3 regions of the Exiguobacterium sp. 9-2 genome follow, and region 2 is predicted to be linked to each of the others. Evidence: predicted binding sites of a transcription regulator. Region 2 holds the regulator's gene; each other region holds the start of a gene.
The links. Region 2 encodes LexA, which represses DNA repair genes until DNA is damaged. Its sites were predicted from a motif close to CGAACATATGTTCG; they were not measured.

Region 1 (3,285 bases), 1.3 Mb from region 2:
CGAGAACACGTTCGTTCTTCGCGACCCGGTCACGGATGTTATCCATCAAGTAATCGATTTGTCCTGTGATCGGATGAATCTCGATCGTTGGATCAACGAGACCGGTCGGACGGATGATTTGCTCGACCATCTCTTTCGAATGTTCGAGTTCATACGGTCCTGGTGTCGCCGAGATATAGATCGCCTGACTGACTTTTTCCTCGAACTCCTCGAACCGTAACGGACGGTTGTCTTTTGCCGACGGAAGACGGAAACCGTGATCGACGAGGACTTGTTTCCGTGCCTGGTCCCCGTTATACATCCCGCGAATTTGTGGCAATGTGACGTGTGACTCATCGGCAACGAGTAAAAAGTCCTTCGGGAAGTAATCGAGCAATGTATACGGTGTTGCCCCTTCCGGCATCAAGTTCAAGTGACGCGAGTAGTTCTCGATTCCGGAACAATAGCCCATCTCACGCATCATCTCAAGATCGTAGTTCGTCCGTTGTTCGAGCCGTTGCGCTTCAAGCAACTGATTGTCTTCACGTAACTTCGCAAGCTGCACTTCAAGTTCCTTCTCGATGTTCGCGATCGCTTTCTGTAGACGGGTATCCCCCGTCACGAAGTGGGACGCCGGGAAGATCGAGATGTGCTCGCGGTCCGCGACGATCTCACCTGTCAGCGGATCCATGTCACGGATCCGTTCAATCTCGTCACCGAAGAACTCGACCCGGACACACTGTTCGTCGCGTGACGCCGGGAAGATTTCGACGACGTCTCCGCGGACGCGGAACCGTCCGCGCTGGAAGTCGATGTCGTTTCGCTCATACTGGATGTCGATCAGACGGCGAAGCATCTCGTTTCGCCCCATCTCATTGCCGACACGCAGGGATAAGACGTGGTTGTTGTACTCTTCCGGATTACCGAGACCATAGATACACGAAACGGACGCGACGATCAAGACGTCTTCCCGTTCGAACAAGGCGGACGTTGCCGAGTGACGCAACTTATCGATCTCATCGTTGATCGAAGAGTCCTTCTCAATGAACGTATCCGTCGACGGAACGTACGCTTCCGGTTGGTAATAATCATAAAAACTAACGAAGTATTCGACCGCGTTGTTCGGGAAGAATTCCTTGAACTCCGAGTAGAGTTGTCCCGCTAGTGTTTTGTTATGGGCAAGGACGAGCGTCGGTTTCTTGATTTCCTTGATGACGTTCGAGACCGTGAACGTCTTCCCGGTACCGGTCGCCCCAAGCAACGTCTGATGTCGTTCGCCTTGTTTTAGCCCAGTCACCAATTTTTCGATTGCCGTTGGCTGATCACCGCCTGGTTCAAATGGTGAAACGAGTTCAAAATCCATCGTTTGCTTCCCCCTCATCACGTTAAAAAATCTATTTCTATTGTATCACTTTACGAACAAACATTCGATTATGAAGTGCTCCTTTTAGGAAGTTACCCTTTTTTTCGAAAATGCAAAAGTTTCTTTTTACTTCGAGTGCTGATCTTCGATTTTTCTGCCGACAAAAAAATCCCTGTCACGGCTGTTCCGTGACAGGGATGTACTAGTTTAATGCAAAGAGCGTACCTTCGTCCGACCGTGGACCGGTTCGTTGACGAAGAGGATACCGAGCTCATGATGATCTTGTTCATAAAAGGCACGTTGCGCAAAACGGATGTCTCCGTTATGGTTCATGACTTCAAGACGCAGATACGGTTTGTGTTTTTGGATGGCTTCATAGAACGATGCTTCCGAGTCGACCTTTTCACCGTTGACCTTATAGATCGCTTCACCCGGAATCAAGCCCATCTCGGCAGCTGGTTTATCAGGTAGCGTTCCGAGAATGACGGCACCACGCGTTCCATTGAGGAACAACGGCGTTTGCGCCCGGTTCAAGCGTTTGACCCGCTGGTGCAACAAAATGTGCAGGACGAGCAACAAGACGATTCCGTAGAGCCATTCAGCTTGACCAGTCACGTACGCAAGAACCGTCAATAAAACTGCAACAAGACTCGTGATCAAACGTCCTTGAACGAGCGGACGCATCAATTCTTTCGGCAACTTACCCGTAAAGAGGAAACTGAAACCGATCGGTAACCAGAGAACGACCGGAACGAGTTCCGGGAAGCTGTAACGTGGCCACCAGGCTTCAAGCACGTCGCCCGGAACAAAGACGAGCAAAGGCAATAGCCAAAGTTTATTTGCCGACAGCCCACCGATGAAGCGACCGCGCTTTGAGACGACGAGTGACGGTGACAGACGCCGTTGCCCGCGCCACCAGACGAAGAGACATTCCGCGACGAGCGTTAACGTCGCAAGCAATAAAATCATTTTCGGCTCAACCGCTCGAACCGGATCAAGACGTGAATCCATTAGGAACCAGCCGGCAAGTCCAAGCAAGACGATCGGCCAGAGTGGCAGGTTCAAACGAACGACACCAATCAACAGCAGGACGCTCGAAAGTCCAAGCAACAGTAGAGCGTACTGCGGTGTCACTGTCAATCCGAGCCATCCGCTGACGACGGACAAGACGAGACCGACGAGTAGGCCTGGTAAAAGTGTTTCGAGGACATCGCTTCGTTTACCGTGTGTCCGGGAGCGAAACAGTCCGCGTTCCCGTTTGACACGCCGGATGCCGATGACCCAACTGACAAGGAGTGCTAACCACAAGGTCGGACTGGCGATGAGACTAATCGCGGTCCAACCAATTTCATCGAGTAATTCCACGCGCATTCAGACCTCTTTCCATTCCTTATTATTGAGCAGCGACCTCGAGTGCTTTTTTCCGCTGGACGTCATTCTTATCGTCCTGGAGTTTCTTCAGGAGACGCGTCTCCATCTCACCCGCTGTCTGCTGATCGATTTTTCCAGTGACGTCAAGTTTCGCATCCTTTTGCAAAGCCTCGACAGCTTGTTTCATCGTGTCACCGAAATAGCCGTCCTGTCCTTTTGGCTCATAACCGATCGCTTCGAGGACGAGGTGGGCATTCTCGACTGATTTTCCGTAATCGCCGACAGCGAGTGACTTTTGATCAGTCAAAATTTTCGTGACGTTGAAGTACGCCGGTTGTTTGACTTCGACCGTCGGCTTGACCCCTTTTTTGTGGATCCAGTTTCCGTCTGGTGTCAGCCATTTGTTCGTCGTTAACTTCAGGTCGCTACCGTCCTTCAAATCATACGCACTTTGGACGATCCCTTTCCCGAACGACTTCGTACCGACGACTTCGGCGCCAGCTCCTTCCTTCAGACCGGCTGCAAGGATCTCGGACGCTGAGGCCGATCCGCCGTCTTCTAAGACGACGATG
Region 2 (3,285 bases):
TTTGCATCGTGCTCGACCCAGCCTGGTTGCGGGAAGTATTGCTTGAATTCCCGTTGTGCCGAGTTGACGATTTTCCCGTCGTGATCGAAGATGATCGCACGTGAGCTTGTCGTACCTTGGTCGAGTGCTAGGATATACTTGTTTTCCATTTCGAAATCCCCCTTGAGCGGTATGTGTTTGTGAAACGTGATCTTAGTAGATCAATTGATAGATGAACACGGCAAGCGCTCCGCCGATGATTGGACCAACAACTGGAATCCATGAGTAGCCCCAGTCAGATGACCCTTTATTCGGAATCGGTAAGATAGCATGTGCGATACGCGGTCCAAGGTCACGGGCCGGGTTGATGGCATATCCTGTTGTACCACCAAGTGATAGACCGATGACGACGACGAGTAAACCGACGATAAGTGGTTTTAAGCCGTCACCGAATGTCGTTAAACCGAGCGCCAAGATACCGAAGACGAGAACGAATGTCCCGATGATTTCAGAAATCAAGTTCGACGGCGTATGGCGAATCGCTGGACCTGTTGCGAACACACCGAGTTTTGCAGCTTGATCATCAGTCGCTTCAAAATGTTTCATGTAATGAAGCCAAACGAGAATGGCGCCGATGAAAGCTCCGACAAGTTGTCCGGCAATATAGACAGGAACGTCTGCCCACGGTAAATCAGAGTTTAAAGCAAGTGCAATTGTTAAAGCAGGGTTCAAGTGCGCTCCACTCTCAGCAGCGACGAATGCTCCTGTCATGACGGCAAGACCCCAAGCGAACGTGATGACAATCCATCCGCTGTTTTCGGACTTCGTCTTTCTCAAGACGACACCGGCGACGACACCATCCCCGAGCAGAATGAGGATCATCGTACCGATCATTTCCAATACAAAGTTATTCATGCAAAAACCCTCCCTTTGGATTAAAGCAAATAATGGTCTTTCTACTTTAAATTACTCCGATTTGATAACGTTTTCAATACATATAATTGAAATATAGGAATGGAAATTTTTTATTTTAATGTTTAAAGATACGGAAAATTGGATAAGAAAACACCTCGTCTTGCCTGCAAGCAAGCAAAAGAGGTGTTAACGACGACGCTTTTTTCTTTTTTTAGGTCGAAACCAACTACTGGAATAATCTAGTAGGATATGAATTGTACTCGCCACCATGATACCAATGACAAAAGCGGGTAGGGAAGCGAACCAGGAATCAATGGTCTCTGACGCGATGACTTGAAAATACAAGCTGAGAAATAATAAGGGAATCACAAGTGCAGCACTATAAAGGAGTCGGATGACATCCCCAATGATCAATCCGTGTGACCAGATCGAGCGGTGGGGCATGATCTTCACATAAGGCATCCACAGGACTCGAAATGGTCCAAAGCGATAATACGGTTCTGACTTTAAATCGAGGTCAGGTGACAACCAAAGCGTACCGACAGCGATACCGATGGCAGTCGGTAACCAATCCGTTTGTTGCGTTGCGACCGAATACGCAACGTAACCCGTCAGTGCGACGGTATTGACGGTATCATGTACATTTCCTGAAGGCATGAAAAAAGACCAGTCGTAACTGGTCCCTCCGTCAATGAATCGTCCGATACACGCCGATTACCTTACCAAGAATGGAGACATTATCGAAATACATCGGATCCATCGAGTCATTTTCTGGTTGTAGACGTACCTGTTGATCTTCTAAGAAGAACCGTTTCACCGTCGCTTCGCTATCTTCGGTCATAGCTACGACGATTTCTCCGTTTTCTGCTGTGTTTTGTTGGCGTACGATGACGCGATCGCCGTCAAGAATACCTGCGTTAATCATTGATTCACCATCGATCGTCAACATGAAGACCGTTTCGTTTCCTACATAATGTGCAGGGAGCGGGAACTGTTCTTCGATGTTTTCAATCGCTGTAATCGGAAGACCAGCTGTGACTTTCCCGATGACGGGAACATGAACGATAGCTTCCGTGATTTCTTCAGGCTTATCAAGCAATATCTCAATCGCACGTGGTTTCGTCGGGTCACGGCGAATCATTCCCCGTTTCTCGAGTCGATCCAAATGACCGTGTACCGTCGAGCTAGACGCGAGTCCGACTGCTTCTCCGATTTCACGAACTGATGGTGGATACCCCTTCAGTTTCACTTCAGAGACGATGTAGTCGAGAATCTCTTGTTGGCGCTTAGACATTTTCCGCATACGAATTGCCACCTCTTTCTGGATTGAAGTTTGAAATGTAAGAATATATGTTTCTAAATTCACTATAACATAGAACAAATGAGCGTACAAACAATTGTTCGACATTTTGTGTTGACCGAACACGGGTTCTGTGTTTATTATGAATTATGCGAACAATTGTTCCGCGAACGTTTATTCTAACTCATTCATTTCATATTTGGAGGGATTCATGATGATTCATACGATTCGTACTCATGCTTTTTCTATTCTCTTCTATGCATTAAGTATTGCCTTCGTGATCTTTTTACTCACACCACGCCCAGATGAAAAGGTAGCACAATTGATGACGGCTTCCGTTACGGTCGATGAGAACGCTACAGTCGAACAAATTGCTGAAGTCTACAATGATGGTTCGATGTCAGATGAGGAATACGTCAACTGGTTGATCAAAAATAATGATGTTGAGACAAAACATGTCATCTCAAAAAGCAAAATCGTTGTACCAATCGCACAACAATGACAAAATGGAAAAGTTGTGAAAGAACGAACAGGGATGTGAGGTACGATGAAGGTCGTGATTTATTGTCGAGTATCGACCGAAAAAGAAGCACAAGATAGTTCGATTGAACGCCAACGGATGGAGCTTTCGAAGGTTGCGTCTCAAAAGGGGTTTGATGTCGTAGATATCGTCTCTGAAAAAGAGAGTGGATATGATGTTGATCGGGAAGGGATGCTAACAGTTCTTGATTATGTGACACGCGATACGGTAGATGCGGTCCTCGTGACGGATGATACACGGATTGGTCGAGGGAATGCAAAAATCGCTATTTTGCATACATTCAAAAAACATGGGGTCCGCTTGATGACGCTTGATTCAGATGGAGAATATCAACTTGCGGATGCAGAAGCGATGGTCCTTGAGATCGTCTCACTCGTGGAAGAATACCAACGGAAACTGCATAATGCAAAAATCGCCCGTGGCATGCGGCGAGCAGTCGAACAAGGTTTTCGCCCGGAACGAAATCTCAATCGCCAAGGAGAGAACGCAGGACGTAGTCGAAAAGACGTACCGATCGAAGAAATTGTACGTCTTCGAGAACTCGGATTGA
Region 3 (3,285 bases), 690 kb from region 2:
CAGCGGCACCAAAAGCGACACCGATCGCAAGACCTTCCGGAATGTTATGCAACGTGATCGCAAGAAACAGCAACGTCGTTTTCTTAAGTCCTGTTGAAGGACCTTCAGCTGTTTCAAGTGGTGCGGATAAGTGCAAATGCGGTGTGACGAAGTCAAGGAGACGGACGAAAAATCCACCCGCAAGGAATCCAATTGCAGCAGGAATCCACGCGATGCCACCGTCCTGCTCCGTGAATTCGATCGCTGGGGCGAGCAAAGACCAGAATGAAGCGGCGATCATGACACCGGCTGCAAAACCAAGCATCATGTTCATGACGCGTTTTTCAATCGTTGTAAAGACGAAAACGAGTGCCGCACCAAGTGCGGTTAATCCCCAAGTCATCATACCGGCAAGTAATGCTTGCACGACGACGGGGAGGGAAGTGAACCAATCCAACATAACTATTCCTTCTTTCCGGGCACGATTTGAAGCGGCTATCTGTATGAAAGCTTACCCGTTTTCGATCCGAACGATTCGTGTGAAGGAGATTTCTACTGCAACACGACCACGCAGAAAGAGAACAGAACGTTCAGGCTCTAGCCGTTCAACAAAACCGACGACCGTCACGTAGCTACTTTCCTTATAATACGTGATTTCGAGTTCGTTTCCTTCTATTAAAGCCTCTTGAAGTAGAAAGTGCCACGATTCTTGCAGTTGTTCATCGATTTCAGGCAAGTCGAGCTGATGCATTTGGACATAATACTCCCGGAGCAATTGCAAGTGCTCCGGCATGAGAAAAGGGATCCACTTTAAATTCCCTCGATCACGATACGCTGTCATGAAGATCACCTCCTGGATGACCGCCAACGAAACGAAGCCGCCGTTTGGCGACGCTCGTATCGAGAAACGAGACAGCGAGACGAATCGTTCCTTTCCCGTAGCGGAGGTTAACGATGTCCATTGCTTTTAATAACCGCCGCCGCTTCCAGAGTCGCGTATTATCCTCGAACAAGGATAACTGTAAGGTGCCTTGATCGGCAGTTAGATGTCCCACTGCGACAGATAAAAAACGAACGGGTTCCCCGTCAAGCCAATTCGGTTCGAATAATTGTAAGACATGACGCAGAATGATTCGCTCATCGGATGTCGGATAAGGCAACCGGACTTGACGCGAGAAGCCACTTCGGACGACGTTTCGAGAATAGCGGACACCGATATGAACAGTCCAACCAACTTGATTCGAAAAGCGGCAACGTGCCGCAACATCCTGCACGAGTTCGTTGAGCACATTCCGGATACGTTCGAATTGATAATAGTCCTGCATCAAGGTCACACCGTGTCCAATCGTCCGTTGAGGGGCTTTCTCGAACAAATGGCGAGGGGCAAGCAGTGTCGGTGACGCGTCAAGACCCCAAGCGTGGTGCCATAGTTCGGCGCCGATGACACCGAAGCGTTCATGTAACTCTTCGACTGGGCGCATGGCAAGGTCACCAATCGTTTCAATCCCCATCATCTGCAGATGTTGTTCCATGCGGTGTCCGACTCCCCACATCTTCCGAATCGGAAAATCATGGAGACGTCGTGCGACATCAGCGTATCCACATTGTGCGATGCCTTCTTTTTTCCCGATTAAGTCAAGCGTCAGTTTCGCGATGACGTTATTTGGACCAATCCCGATGCGGACGTGAATGCCGGTCTGCTTCAGAATCGCTTCTTGAATCTTTTTGGCAGCTTGCAGATCGGAACCAAACAGGCGATCGGTTCCAGTCATGTCAATGAAACTTTCGTCAATCGAATAGACACGAATCGCTTCAGGTGGGGCAAATTGATGCAGGACATCTAAAACACGAATCGACGTTTTCATATAAGCGAGCATGCGCGGTTCGACGAGTTGAATCGTACGACGAATGGCGTAGGGTAATTGCTCGATTTCGTACAGTCGACCGGCTGTCTTGATTCCAAGCGCTTTTAAGGCGGGAGTAGCGGCGAGAATGACGGATCCGCTTCGTTTTAAATCGGAGACGACCGCAAGACGTGTCGTTAAGGGAGGGAGATTGCGATACTGGCATTCACAGCTGGCGTAGAAGGAAACACTGTCAACACAAAAAATACGTTTATTCTGTGGTAAAACGACGGAAGGAAACATTTGAATCACTCCTTTACATAAAAGAACATATGTTCTTATTTTGATTTTCTTTGACTATAGCATGGTCTCAAAGTGTCTCAAAATAAAAAACTGTTGAAAAAAGAGGGAATTCGAACGATTGACCCTTATGCAAAAGGAGTTTGATACACTAAAGGAGAGAAAAAGGGGGAATTTCTATGAAAGAGATCGTTATCCGTTTACCAGAATTACCGAAAACGCTTCAAGCAGAGACGTTCGATCAAGTCGAAATCGACGATCCATATCTGAAAGGAGCACGTTATGAAAAGGAGTCGATGCCTGTCGAACTGACGGAGCGTATCGATGCCTATCAAGTATGTTTTCAAAATGTCTCGTTCGCGAACCTCACCTTTGACCGCGGTTCGTTCGAAGATATTCGTTTCGAGCAATGTGACTTAACAGGATGTCACTTCCAAGAAACCCGTTTTCACCGCGTGTCTTTCGTCGGATGCCGGATGACGGGTGTTCAGTTTGAAGATTGTACGCTTGATCATCTGACGATCGAAGAAGGACTCGCAGACTATGCCCAGTTCATTCGTAGTACTGTCCGTCATCAGCATTGGAGTGAAACGACGATGAAAGAAGCACAGTTCTTCGAAGTGAAACCGACCCATTGGAAACTCGAAGCGGTCCGGCTTACTGATAGCCAATGGATTGAAACACCATTAAAAGGTCTTGATCTCCGGCAGACGGAACTCTCTGGTATCACAATCGATCCGCGATTTTTACCGGGCGCAGTCATTACGGAAGAACAAGCAGTCGCCTTCGCTCGATTATTAGGATTGGTCATTCCATGAAAAAAGTCTCTTTTCGATGAATTTCGAAAAGAGACTTTTGATTTGTTCTTAAAATGACATCGTTTCGCCATCTTCCGGAATGAGGAAATGGGCAGAGAGGTGGAAGGCAGCTAAAAAGTCAGCAATCATGTCGCGCCGCAGGAGACAGTGATTGACGGACTCGAGGTGCGAGACGATGATCGTTGCTTCCGCTGCTGCTTCGTGTACGGCAAGGAGATCACGCTGCGACATCGTGATCGGTTCTCCCGTCAGGAACTGGGCAGCCCCACTGTTGACGACGATGATATCTGGTGTATGTTGTTCAATCGCATGCGCGACCTCGTCACACCAGATCGTATCACCTG

Region 1: the regulator LexA is predicted to act here: its motif matches at 1,396-1,409, upstream of uvrB (excinuclease ABC subunit UvrB).
Region 3: the regulator LexA is predicted to act here: its motif matches at 2,149-2,162, upstream of VJ374_RS02320 (Y-family DNA polymerase).

The regions. Positions count from the first base shown of each region.
Region 1 is NZ_CP142850.1:2,460,501-2,463,785, forward strand. It holds gene uvrB (excinuclease ABC subunit UvrB) at 1-1,342, opposite strand, end outside; gene VJ374_RS12945 (PDZ domain-containing protein) at 1,550-2,713, opposite strand; gene VJ374_RS12950 (S41 family peptidase) at 2,736-3,285, opposite strand, start outside.
Region 2 is NZ_CP142850.1:1,122,445-1,125,729, forward strand. It holds gene glpK (glycerol kinase GlpK) at 1-149, opposite strand, end outside; gene VJ374_RS05770 (MIP/aquaporin family protein) at 193-894, opposite strand; gene VJ374_RS05775 (metal-binding protein) at 1,081-1,551, opposite strand; gene lexA (transcriptional repressor LexA) at 1,583-2,197, opposite strand; gene yneA (cell division suppressor protein YneA) at 2,409-2,696, shown strand; gene VJ374_RS05790 (YneB family resolvase-like protein) at 2,742-3,285, shown strand, end outside.
Region 3 is NZ_CP142850.1:429,037-432,321, forward strand. It holds gene VJ374_RS02310 (ZIP family metal transporter) at 1-439, opposite strand, end outside; gene VJ374_RS02315 (YolD-like family protein) at 491-820, opposite strand; gene VJ374_RS02320 (Y-family DNA polymerase) at 804-2,126, opposite strand; gene VJ374_RS02325 (pentapeptide repeat-containing protein) at 2,303-2,941, shown strand; gene VJ374_RS02330 (MBL fold metallo-hydrolase) at 2,990-3,285, opposite strand, start outside.